DNA from 2 places in the Verminephrobacter aporrectodeae subsp. tuberculatae genome. Region 1 is predicted to be linked to the other one. Evidence: predicted binding sites of a transcription regulator. Region 1 holds the regulator's gene; the other holds the start of a gene.
The links. The regulator FliA, encoded in region 1, starts transcription of late flagellar genes. The targets are predictions, from matches to a motif close to CTAAAGTTTNNNNNNNNNNNGCCGNTA.
Positions count from the first base shown of each region.

Region 2: a site for FliA is predicted at 1,665-1,691, ahead of D5041_RS02235 (flagellin N-terminal helical domain-containing protein). Genes of this name have one in related genera too.

Region 1 is NZ_QZCX01000003.1:643,186-649,692, reverse strand. It holds gene D5041_RS17970 (carboxypeptidase-like regulatory domain-containing protein) at 1-1,487, shown strand, start outside; one part of gene D5041_RS17965 (IS5 family transposase) at 1,534-1,884, shown strand; one part of gene D5041_RS17965 (IS5 family transposase) at 1,887-2,303, shown strand; gene flgM (flagellar biosynthesis anti-sigma factor FlgM) at 2,676-2,990, shown strand; gene D5041_RS17955 (hypothetical protein) at 3,031-3,390, shown strand; gene D5041_RS17950 (RNA polymerase sigma factor FliA) at 3,425-4,141, opposite strand; gene flhF (flagellar biosynthesis GTPase FlhF) at 4,213-5,586, opposite strand; gene flhA (flagellar biosynthesis protein FlhA) at 5,595-6,507, opposite strand, start outside.
Region 2 is NZ_QZCX01000001.1:573,081-579,587, forward strand. It holds gene D5041_RS02225 (flagellin N-terminal helical domain-containing protein) at 1-79, shown strand, start outside; gene D5041_RS02230 (flagellin N-terminal helical domain-containing protein) at 107-1,609, shown strand; gene D5041_RS02235 (flagellin N-terminal helical domain-containing protein) at 1,831-3,333, shown strand; gene fliD (flagellar filament capping protein FliD) at 3,418-4,776, shown strand; gene D5041_RS02245 (ROK family transcriptional regulator) at 4,837-6,111, opposite strand; gene D5041_RS02250 (RbsD/FucU family protein) at 6,120-6,507, opposite strand, start outside.

The sequences.
Region 1 (6,507 bases):
CCGAGGAGGAATACCTGCTCCCCAAAGTGAGCAGCAGAGCCGAACTTGAGCAACTGATCAGGAAACATCAGCAATCCGGGATGCTTCCGAGAGAGGATAGAAAGTACAAGGATACTTGGTCGTATTCTGTCGTGGGATTTCCTGACATCGAATTTTCAGCCAGCGGTTTGGCAAAACAGTTGCGTTTTACCGATGGAGGAATGACCGAGACCAGGTGCGTAGACGTGACCGGGCAGACCAAGAACGCTGCACTGAACATCAGCGGCAGCGTGAGCGCAATCAACATCGGTGACGATCTCTTGCCAACCACCACGACGGTCGAACTGACGCTGGGATGCAAGAAGCTCAAATCATCGTCTAGCACGCTCGAAGTCTTGTCGGCACAATTCTCGTCGCCGAACAAGAATGCCAATCCGATAATTTCACCGATCACGATTGGAGATGGAATGCATGGCAATCTGGCCGGCTGCTATCTGTCGATCCCGCAAAGCGGCAGTGACAACACCCACACGATTCCGCTTAAAATCACATATTCGCCGGCCGATGCAGAAATCACCGAAATGAACCTGGGGATCACCGAACTGAAGTCGGGTGAGCCGTTTGGCATCCCCACGAATTTTTCCACCGTCAATTTGTTGACGCAAAATCATACCAAGCAGCCTGGGCTGATCACATTCCCCGGAATTTCTCTGCCCGCCTTCGCGGGTGACATGGCCCTGGGAAATCTGGCCGTCATGGTCCGTCTCAAAGGCAGCGTGGGGGGCGCCGCAGTGAGTTCCGACCCCGCAGGAAGGGGTGGGCGGGTCAAATTTGGCGTAAAAAATGAATTTACGCCACTCTATCTTGCGGGAGATGTTGCAAAGCTGTCCGGCCGGCGCTTTGGCCCGCGCGATGACGGCGGTGATTCATGGGCCACCAGGGGAACCATCAAATGGCTTCTTGAAAACGATCTTCAATACAGCGGTCATCGTTACCGCTTTAATGACATCAGCAGCCAGCATGTCGCCCAGACTCGGGACGGGAGGTCGATTATGGATCATGCCGGCCATAGTGATGGTCGGCAAATCGACATGCGCTACGCTGACGGACAGGGCGGGTATAGCGACGCGTTGGGCGGGCAGGGTAATGGCGAACACATCAAACAACTGATTAACGCAGCTGCGGCCGAGGTAAAAAAAACGACCAAGAAGCCGGGATCTTGGTATTATGGACCCAAACTGGAAGCATTGCAGCATTGGATTACAGAAAACCGCACGATGCTTGAGATTGAAGCGGATTCTCGCTCCACCCGCGCCGTCTATATCGGGCAATCGTTCATTGAGGATGTGCTTGTCCACGGGAAATTTCCGTCCAACTCGGTGACCGGGTCAATCGCGATTCCTCTCGTAAGTGCATGGACCGAGAAGTCAGCGAAGATCTCGTCCCAACCCTATCATATGAATCATTGGCACATAAGCTTGTCGAACTACGGGCCTGTCATCAATTGAAGTCACTCCGGCGCTAAACTCGGAACACGATGACAAAGGAAGGCTGATGAACCACAGGTACGCGCTGAGGCAAGACCAATGGGAGCGCATCAAAGACATGCTGCCGGGGCGCGAGGGGCACGTTGGGGCGACGGCACGCGATAACCGCTTGTTCGTTGAGGCGGTGTTGTACCGATACCGTGCGGGCATCCCGTGGCGCGACTTGCCCGAGCGGTTCGGAGATTTTCGGGTAGTACATCTGCGCCATTCGCGATGGAGCAAAACGGATGTCTGGCAGCGCATCTTCAAGACTTTGTCGCAAGACCGGGACAACGAGTACGTGATGATCGATTCGACCATTGTTAGAGCCCATCAGCACAGCGCAGGGGCAAAAAAAAAAGAGGGAGGACGCCAGAAAACCAAGCCATAGGTCGCAGTCGTGGGGGAGCAAGTACCAAGATCCACGCCACGGTCGATGCGCTTGGCAATCCCACAGGCTTTCTCCTGACGCCTGGCCAGGCGCACGATCTCCAAGGAGCTGACGTTTTGCTCAAAGACATACAAGCAGATGCAATCTTGGCCGATAAGGCCTATGACGCCCAGGATCGGGTGATCGAGCCACTGCTCAAGGCAGGCAAGACCGTCGTGATCCCGCCACGCAGTAAGCGCAACGACCAACGTGACTACGACCGGCATTTGTACAAAGCACGCCATCTGATCGAGAACTTCTTTGCCAAGCTCAAGCAATACCGCTGCATCGCCACTCGCTATGACAAAACTGCACGCAATTTCCTCGGCGCTGTTCATCTCGCCGCTTCGGTCGTCTGGCTCAATTGATGACAGGCCCTAAGCTTGCCGACGCAACCGTAAGCATCTTGCATCCACTTGGATGCCGCTGCAATCCAATAGCGGCGCCAGAAACCGGCATTTCGGTTTTGGCGCAACGCCCGCCATACACTATGGTTTATTTCAGGAGCCCGCCATGCATGCTGGGCCTGTGCAGCAGGCAAGAGCCCGTTTCAGTGAGCCGCTTGGGGCTTGGGTCAGGGTTTTCCATGGCCGAACGGCGGCAAGCCGCATCGCCTCGGTGATGGCCCCCCGTTCGGCTGCATCCTGATCCTGCCCGGCCATGGAGGCTCAAGTTCCTGCGCACCGGGCCGATAACATGGCAACTGTGCCTCATACCAGACGGGGTTGTGGAGAGAAGCGATGAAGATAGGTCAGAAAACCGAAATCCCGGGCGCCCTGGCGCAGACCGGGTCTGCCAAGCGTGCGCAGAGTCCTCCTGGCGCGGCCGTGGGCGCCGGCACGCCGGCGGCGTCGCTTGCCGGCGTGCCGGTCACGGTGTCCGGTGCCGCCCATGCCCTGGATCCGACCGCGCGCAGCAACGCGGATTACGACGCGGGCAAGGTGCAGTCCGTGCGCTCCGCGCTGGAGAAGGGCAATTTCCGCGTGAGCGCGCAGGTCGTCGCCACGCGGATGATCAGCGACGCGCAGGAAATCCTTGCGCGCACCCGCGTTTGACGCGCACGGCAGGTACGGCGCCGGCGCGCGACGCAAACGCATGACGTCGGAAGAATCCCTTGCGGCCGTTGAACGGCTGATCGCCGAAGTGTCTGCCGCCCTGCGCGCGGCCGACCGCGAATCGCTGGAACGGCACGCCCCGGCGCTGCGCGCTGCGGCGGCCCGGTTCGCTCTTGCGCGGCAGCAGTCTGCGCCGGCTGGCGTTGCGCTGTCGCGGTCCTGGAGAGCGCGTGTCGCCGCCATCGGCGCCACGCTCACCGTGCAGCGCGAGTGCCTGGCGCGTCTGTGCGCGCTCACCGACCGGCAGGTCGCAGGGCTGCTGCCCGCGGCCGACGCCGCGTCCACCTACGCGCCGGGCCTGCGCGCTGGGGCGGCGCGCACGTACCGTCCCGCAGGCTGAAGTTTCTTGGCCTCGCAGGCCGTTTGCTGGAGCCTCAGTGCGCGCGCATCTTTGCGCGCAGCCGGGCGATGGACTGGCTGTGCAGCTGGCACACGCGGGATTCCGTGACGCCCAGCACGGCGGCGATTTCCTTGAGGTTCATGTCCTGCTCGTAGTACATGCCCATGATGTGCCGTTCGCGCTCCGGCAGGCTTTCGATGGCGTGCACCAGGGAGGTCTTGAGCCGCCGGTCGCGCAGCAGTTCCACCGGGTCGGCGGCGCTGTCGACGACGTGGTGGTCCAGAAAACCGTCCTCACCGTCGCCGCCCGGCGCCATGTCCTCCAGGTACACCAGTTGGGTGCCGCGCACCTTGCCGAGCAGGCTCTGGTAGTCCGCCAGGTCCATCCCCATCTCGCGGGCGATTTCCGACTCCAGCGGGCTGCGGCCGAGTCTTTGTTCCAGCCGGTGCACGGCGTGCTCGATGTCTTTCTGGCTCTTGCGCGCGCTGCGCGACATCCAGTCGCTCTCGCGCAGTTCGTCGAGCATGGCGCCGCGGATGCGCTGGGTGGCAAAGGTTTCGAATTGCACGCCCTGCGCGGCTTCGTAGCGCGAGAGGGCGTCGGCCAGGCCCATCATTCCGGCCTGGATCAGGTCGTCGAGTTCCACGTTCGGCGGCAGCCGGGCGATCAGGTGGTGCGCGATCCTGCGCACCAGCGCAGCGTGCTGGCGCAGCATGGCGTCGCGGTCGAGCCGGCCCTTGGCGGTGTACATCGGCTCAGCGCCTGCGCGGGCAGGGCGCGCTCTTTTTCCGGCCCGTGGACGCCGGTACTTGCGGTCCGGTCTCAGGCATGGCCCTGTCCCTCCGGGTGCCCGCTGGCGGGGGAATGCGCGAAAAAGAATCCCAGGTCCGCCGCCTTGGGGTCGAACGCCGACCGGGCGGGCGCGCGCATGGACGCGCCGACGAGTTGCTGCGCGTCGGCGCGCTCCCAGTCCTCGGGGCCGCGCTGGCCCCGGGTCACTGCGCGCAGCACCAGTTGGTGGCGGATGCAGGCGTCGATCGCGGGGCCGAGTTTGACCGCTTCGTCGACCTTGGAGAGGATCGCCTGCTGCGGGCCCGCGCTCCGGAATGCGCCGAGCATGTCGTCGAGCGTATCCCCGTGGCAGCCGGCGTTGAGTACCAGCAGGCGCTGCACCTGCGGCAGTTCGAGCATGTCGAGCAGTTCGCGCCTGCGCGGGTCGCAGGGGGCCACGCCGGCGGTGTCGATGAGCACCATCTTTTTTCCGCCGAGCAGTCCCAGCAGGTCCTGCAGCGCCGCGCGGTCGTGCGCCAGATGCGCCACGATGCCCAGCGTGCGGCCGTATGCGCGCAGTTGCTCGTGCGCGCCCGCGCGGCAGTTGTCCAGCGTGACCAGGCCCACGCTGGCGGCGCCGTGGCTGCGCGCGCACAGCGCTGCCAGCTTGGCGGCGCTGCTGGTCTTGCCGACGCCGGTGGACCCGGTCAGCGCGAAGATTCCGCCCCGTTCGTGGAGCGCCGGTGCGTCCGCTTCGGTCCTGAGGTTGAGCTCCAGCGTCTGCATGATCCAGCGCACCGCTTGCGCGGGCGCGAGCGCCGGCGGCATGCGTTCGAGCAGCGCGCGCGCCAGGCCGGGCGAGTAGCCGGCGCGGATCAGCTTGAGCATGAGCTGGGACTGGATCGGGTTCTGCCCCGCCTGCCCGAGCCAGGCGAGCGTGTCCAGGCGTTCTTCGATCAGCGCCTGCATGGTCTGGAGTTCGTGCATTGCGTGGTTCTGCCGCTGCGCCGGCGCCGGGTCGGCGCCAGGCGTCGGTGCGCCGCGGCCGCGCCGCGGGGCCGCGGGCGCCTGGCCGCCATTGCCGGCTTCGGGGCTGGCCTCGTGGCGGCGGCGCAGCATGCGCTCGCGCACATAGTCCTGAAACGATAGCGTGCTCATGCTCAGCCGCTCGGCGTCTTCTTCCACCGGGTTGCGGCCCGGGCCGGGCGCCGGGGCGTTGCGTACGGGCAGCACGGGCGGCGCGGGCTGTGCGGACGGTGCGCTGGCGCCGTCGAATCGGCCCAGCGTGTCCTCGGCCGTGGCCAGCACTTCGACGCCCTCGGGCGTGGGGCGGTTGGACAGGATCAGGGTGCCGTCGCCAAAGGCCATGCGCGCCTTGGCCAGGGCCTGCCGGGCGGTGGGGGCGTGAAAGCGCTGGATGTTCATGCTCATGCTCATGCAGAGGCCCCCTTGAGGATCGGCCCGATGCGGATGCTGTGCGTCTGCGGGATTTCACTGTGCGCGAGCACCTGCAGCCGGGGCGCGACGCGGCGCACCAGACGGGAGACGGCGTTGCGGATCGTGTCGGGTACCAGCAGGCAGGCGGGCAGGCCCAGCTCTTCCTGCCCGAGCGCTGCCTCGGCGGCTTTCTGCGTGAGCAGGTCGGCCACGCCGGGGTCGAGCGCGGGGCCCGCCGCGTTGCCCAGGGCCTGCACGAGCAGGCGTTCGAGGCCGGGTTCGATGGCAATCACGTCGAGCTCGCGCGTCGGGCCGTAGATTTGCTGCACGATCGCCGGCGCGAGGGCAATGCGCACGCGGCGCGCCAGCTCGGCGGGGTCCGGGGTGGCGCCGGCATGCTCGGCCAGGGTCTCGACGATGCTGCGGATGTCGCGGATGTGCACCGACTCTTCGAGCAGCAGCTGGAGCACTTTCTGGAACGCTGCGATGGAGACCATTTTCGGAACCACCTCTTCGATAAGCTTGGGCGCCAGCCTGGCCACATGTTCCACCAGTTGCTGGGTTTCCGTGCGGCTCAGAAGCCTGGCGGCCTGCACTTGCATCAAGTGTGACAAGTGGGTGGCGATCACGGTTGGCGGATCAACGACCGTAAAACCCGCCATTTGCGCGGCTTCCTTCTGCTGCACGTCGATCCAGTGCGCCGGCAGGCCGAACGCCGGGTCCGTGGTCGGCGTGCCGATGAGCGGGGTGCTGATTCCGCCGGGGTTGATGGCCAGGAACATTCCGGGGAAGGCCTCGCCTTCGTCGACGATCACGCCGCGCAGCGTGATGCGGTAGCCGCCGGGTTTGAGCTCCAGGTTGTCGCGCACGTGCACGGCGGGCGGCAGAAAGCCCACTTCCTGGGCAAAC
Region 2 (6,507 bases), on a different contig from region 1:
GATTCTCCAGCAGGCCGGCACGGCGATGGTCGCGCAGGCGAACCAGCTGCCCCGGGGCGTGCTCGCGCTGCTGCGCTAAGGGGACCTTGGTTTCTGGAGATTCGCCATGGCTTCCACCATCAATACGAACATCAACACGCTGACCGCGCAGCGCAACCTGGGCCTGAGCCAGGCTTCGCTGAGTCAGTCGATCCAGCGCCTGTCGTCAGGCCTGCGCGTCAACAGCGCCAAGGACGACGCCGCGGGCCTGGCGATCACCGAGCGCTTCACGACCCAGGTCCGCGGCCTGAACCAGGCGGCGCGCAACGCCAACGACGGCATCTCGCTGGCGCAGACCACCGAGGGCGCGCTCAAGTCCGCCGGGGACATCCTGCAGCGCGTGCGCGAACTCGCGGTGCAGTCGGCGAACGCCACGAACAGCGCCGTCGATCGCCAGGCATTGCAGCGCGAAGTGGGTCAGCTGGTCGCGGAGCTCGACCGCATCGCGCAGACCACGGAATTCAGCGGCACCAGGCTGCTCGACGGCAGCTTTGGAACGCAGCAATTCCAGGTGGGCGCGAACGCGAACCAGACCATCGTCGCGGCCACCGTGAACCTGCGTACCAGCGTGTACGGCAATAACCAGAACCTGGCCGCCGACGGCTCGGGCTTGGGTGCGCCGGATGTCCAGGCCACGACCCCAGCCAACGGCGGGACCGGAACCAACGGCGTGCTCGCGGGGTCCGTGGCCATCAGCGGCTACCTGGGAACCGGCACCCTGACCGTGGCCCTGAGCGACACGGCCAAGGCCACCGCCGATCAGATCAATGCGCTCAAGGCAAGCACCGGCGTGGCGGCAACGGCCCGCACCGAGGTGCATCTGGACGGCATGGCCGCCGTGGGCGGGTACACGCTGAGGCTCGAGGGCGACAACCTGGGCAACGCCCAGACAGTTTCCTTCACCCTGACGTCGACCAGCGGCACCGACCGCCTGTCCGCCGCCGTGTCCGCGATCAATGAGCAGTCGGCAAAAACCGGAATCAACGCCTGGCTGACCGCCGACGGCAGCCAGATCGTTCTGAGCAACGCCACGGGAAACAACATCGTGGTGGGCGACACGACGATCCCCAACGCCGCGCCCGTCACGGTCACGGGCTACGACGCGGCGGGCACAATCGTCGGCACGGGGCGCGCGCTGACCGTCGACGCCGTCGCAAGTTTCGTCAACATCGGCGGCTACATCATGCTGGATTCGGAGCGCTCGTTCGCCGTCGCCTCGGCCAGCAACCAGCTGAGCAACGGCGGCTCGCAGCTGCACACCGTCGCCGGCCTGGACGTGAGCCGCTTCACCAGCGCCACCGACGCCCTGAAGACCGTGGACTCGGCACTGACCTTCGTGAGCAGCGAGCGCGCCAAGCTCGGGGCGCTGCAAGCGCGCTTCGAGAGCACGATCAGCAATCTGCAAATCACTTCGGAAAACCTGTCCGCTTCCCGCTCGCGGATTCTGGACGCCGACTTCGCTGCGGAAACGGCGAACCTCTCGCGCACGCAGATTCTCCAGCAGGCCGGCACGGCGATGGTCGCGCAGGCGAACCAGCTGCCCCAGGGCGTGCTCGCCCTGCTGCGCTAAGGGAGCGTTGGGCGGATAAGCGGCACAAGAGCCGACCAGCGGCGGCCTTGCCCCCCTCAAGTTTTCCGACGGCACCCCGAAAACCATGGCAACGGATCGCAGACAGGCTCTCGGCGGCCCGCCGTTCACCCGCTGGCCCGCAAGCCGCAGGGAACCCTTTGCAAGCCGGCCCGGCGCCCGCGCTAACGCCTTTTTGATCTGTTTTTTTCTGGAGATTCGCCATGGCTTCCACCATCAATACGAACATCAACACGCTGACCGCGCAGCGCAACCTGGGCCTGAGCCAGGCTTCGCTGAGTCAGTCGATCCAGCGCCTGTCGTCGGGCCTGCGCATCAACAGCGCCAAGGACGACGCCGCGGGCCTGGCGATCACCGAGCGCTTCACGACCCAGATCCGCGGCCTGAACCAGGCGGCGCGCAACGCCAACGACGGCATCTCGCTCGCGCAGACCACGGAGGGCGCACTCAAGTCCGCCGGGGACATCTTGCAGCGCGTGCGCGAGCTCGCGGTGCAGTCGGCGAACGCCACGAACAGCGCCGTCGATCGCCAGGCCTTGCAGCGCGAAGTGGGTCAGCTGGTCGCGGAACTCGACCGCATCGCGCAGACCACGGAATTCAGCGGCACCAGGCTGCTCGACGGCAGCTTTGGAACGCAGCAATTCCAGGTGGGCGCGAACGCGAACCAGACCATCGTCGCGGCCACCGTGAACATGCGCACCAGCGTGTACGGCAACAACCAGAACCTGGCCGCCAACGGCTCGGGCCCCGGCTCGGCGGATGTCGTGGTCACGGACCCAACCAACCACGGGACCGGAACCAACGGCGTGACTGCGGGGACCATGGCCGTCAGCGGCTACCTGGGAACCGGCACCCTGACCGTGGCCCTGAGCGACACGGCCAAGGCCACCGCCGATCAGATCAATGCGCTCAAGGCGGACACCGGCGTGACGGCAACGGCCCGCACCGAGGTGCACCTGGGCGGCATGGCCGCCGTGGGCGGGTACACGCTGAAGCTCGAGGGCGACAACCTGGGCAACGCCCAGACGGTTTCCTTCACCCTGACGTCGGCCACCGGCGCCGACCGCCTGTCCACCGCCGTGTCCGCGATCAATGAGCAGTCGGCAAAAACCGGAATCAACGCCTGGCTGAGCGCCGACGGCAGCCAGATCGTTCTGACCAACGCCACGGGAAACAACATCGTGGTGAGCGACACGGAGATCCCCAACGCCGCGCCCGTCACGGTCACGGGCTACAACGCGGCGGGCACGAGCTTCGGCGCGGGGCGCACGATGGCCGTCGACGCCGTCGCCAATTTCGTGAACACCGGCGGCTACATCACGCTGGATTCGGAGCGCTCGTTCTCCGTCGCCTCGGCCAGCAACCAGCTGAACAACGGCGGCTCGCAGCTGCACACCGTCGCCGGCCTGGACGTGAGCACCTTCACCGTCGCCACCGACGCCCTGAAGACCGTGGACTCGGCGCTGACCTTCATCAACAGCGAGCGCGCCAAGCTCGGGGCGCTGCAATCGCGCTTCGAGAGCACGATCAGCAATCTGCAAATCACTTCGGAAAACCTGTCCGCTTCCCGCTCGCGGATTCTGGACGCCGACTTCGCTGCGGAAACGGCGAACCTCTCGCGCACGCAGATTCTGCAGCAGGCCGGCACGGCAATGGTCGCGCAGGCGAACCAGCTGCCCCAGGGCGTGCTCGCCCTGTTGCGCTAACCAACCTATGGGCCGTGGGTGGCGCGCACGGCGCCCCGGTGAACGCCGTCGGGCGCCTGCGTTGGCGCCGCTCAGGAGCTTGGCATGGCAAATATTTCATCCCCGGGAATCGGGACCAATGGACTGGACGTCAAGAGCATCATTTCCCAGCTCGTCGCGCTGGAGAGACAGCCCCTGGACACGCTCAAGCTGCAAGCGGCGACGGTGCGTACCGAAATCTCTGCCATCGGCCAGATCAAGTCGCTGGTCGCCACGCTCAGCGACGCGGCGGGCCGCCTGAGCGGCGCGGCGCGCTGGGACACCGTCAGCGCCAGTTCCTCGGACGCCAAACAGGTCTCTGCGACGGCGCTGGACACGACCCCGCCGACCAGTTTCACCGTCGAGGTTCAGCACTTGGCGCAGGCGCAGAGCACTGCGTCTGCCGCGCTGCTTCCCGTGGGCGCGCCCGTGGGCGCGGGACGCATCCGGCTGCTGCTGGGCCGCCCCGATGCCGCCACGCCCGTGGACATCGACGTCAGCGCCACCGACCGGCTCAAGGACGTCGTGCGCAAGATCAACGCGGCGGACGCGGGGGTGACGGCGTCGGTCCTGAGCGACGCCTCGGGCGAGCGCCTGCTGCTGCGCGGCAAAGCCACGGGGCTGGACGCGCAGTTTTCCCTCACCGTCACGCAGGCCCCGGACGGCGCGTCCGGCCTGTCCCGCCTGGGGACAGGCAACACCGTAACGCAGGCCGCGGCCGACGCCCGGGCCACGGTGAACGGCATCGCGGTCTCCAGCGCCACGAATACCTTTGCCGCAACGGTGGAGGGCGTGACTTTCACGGCGCACCAGGTGACGACCGGCCCCGTCGAGATCACGGTGCGCAAGGACGATACGGCGGTCCAGTCGGACGTCGATGCGCTGGTGAAGGCGTACAACGCCGTCAACCAGCTGCTGCAAGAGGCGACCAAGTACGACGCCCAGACGCGCACGGCCGGCTTGCTCCAGGGCGATTCGACGGTGATTGCGCTGCACAACGCCTTGCGCCGCGCGATCGACTCGGACAGCGCGGCCGGGGGCGCGTTCCAGTACCTGGCCGACATTGGCGTCACACAGCAACTCGGCGGCGATCTGGCCGTGGACCCGACCCGGCTCGCGCAGGCGCTGGAGAAGAACCCGGAGGGCGTGAAAACCCTTTTTTCCGGCACGAACGGCGTCGCGCTGCGCGTGCAGGCGCTCGGCAAGCAACTGCTGTCCAGCGACGGGTTCTTCCAATCCAAGGCAAACACCCTGAGCGCCAGCCTCAATCGCAACGACCAGAGCCAGGCCCAGGTGAATGCGCAGGCGGACGCGTTCGAGCAACGCATCACGCAGCGCTACACCGCGCTGGACAAGCAACTGAGCAGCCTCAACGCGCTGAATGCGTACATCACGCAGCAGGTCGCCACCTGGAACAAGCAGTAGCTGCGCTGCGGTCGGGCGCGGTCGGTTGCGAATCTACCCAGCTCTTGAAAGGGCTGATATTCAGAGCCTGTCCACGGTCTTCAGAAAGACATCGTTGTCGGGCGCAAAGCAGGCGTGCAGCGGCAGCAGCGCGCCGCCGAGCGCGCGCGCGTCGGAGCCGATGCTACCCAGTTCCAGCCGCGGGGGCGCGTGCAGGCCCTCCCAGTTGCAGGCGTGCAGCGCCTGGCGCACGCGCCCGACCAGCGCCTGCAGCAGGTCGGGCGCGGTGGCGGCGTCGAGGACCACGGCGTCCAGGTCGAGAAAGGCCGTTGCCGAGACGATGCAGTGCGCGAGCGCGGGCGCGGCGCGGGCGATCCAGGCCTGGCCGTGCGCCGCCCAGGGCGCTTGCAGCGCGCGTTCGTCGTACGCGGCCAGGGGGTCCAGGCCGTGCTCGCGCAGGCGCTGCTCCAGGTCCCACAGCGAGGCCTGGCTGATGAGCTGCGCGGGCAGCGCGCTGCCCTCGGCGCCCTGCGCCACGGCCAGCGGCAGCGAGGCCACGGCGCCGGCGTTGCCGTGCAGGCCCCGGTGCAGCCGCGAATCGAGCACCAGCGCGCCGCCCACGAAGGTGTCCATGAACAGGTACAGAAAGCTCGGGATGTCGCGCCCCCGGCCCTGGAGCAGTTCGGCCACGCAGGCGGCCACGGTGTCCCGGGCGAAATGCACGGGCAACTCGGTCAGCCGCTGCACCTGCGCGGCCAGGTCGATGCGGTTCCAGGCCTGCGACTGCGCCGCAGTCAGTCCGAGCATGCGGTGCCAGCCGCCCAGCTGCAACGGCGCGGCAACGCCCACGCCGACCACGCGCGTGCGCAGCGCTCCCAGACCGTCGAGCAGCCGGTTCAGATGGCGGCGCATGGCGGGCAGCAGCAGGTCGGTGTCGGGGAAGGCGTAGTCGAGCACGATGCGCTCGCGTAGCTGGCCGGCAAAGTCCAGCAGCATCCATTGCGCGCTGCGCCGGCCGATCTGGATGCCGATGGCAAAGGCGCCGTCGGGGTTCAGGCCGATGGGCACCGAGGGCTGCCCCACGCGGCCGCGCACGGGTGCCTCGCGGCGCAGCAGCTGGTCTGCGTCGAGCCGCGCCGTGATCAGGCCGATGGTCTGCGGCGTGAGGCCGGTCATGCGCGCGATCTCGGCCTTGGCCAGGCTGCCGTGCGCGCGCAGCGCCTGGAGCACCGCGCGCTCGTTGAACTGGCGCAGCCCCACGTGGTTGGAGCCGCGCTGGCACAGCAGCGCGGGCGCTGCCACCCCGGCCGGGGTGGCGTCGTGCAGCGCGGGGGCGCTCATGTCGGCAGGCCGCATGGCAGGGTTCAGGGGCGCAGGCTGTCGCCGATCACGCCCTTGCGCAGGATGAAATTGCCCCAGGGTTGCAGCTCGCCCGTGACGACGATGGCGCAGGCCTGCTTTGCGCGTTCATAGAACGCAAAGCGCTCCACGGCTTCCACCTGCCCGCTGTGCAAGCCCAGGTCGCCGAGCAGCGCCATGGCTTCGCGTTGCAGCGCCGAGCGGTAGGGCGGCTCGGTGCCGCCGACCTGCATGTACGCCACCGGCTGCGGCACGTCTTCGGCCAGCGGCAGCACGCTGGTGACGGCCTGCAGCGCGCGCACCATGCCCACGCCGGGCAGGCGCAGCACGGGTCTGCCCGCGCCCAGGCGCATGGCCGTGAAGTTCGCGTCGGCGAGCACCAGCGCCTCGTCG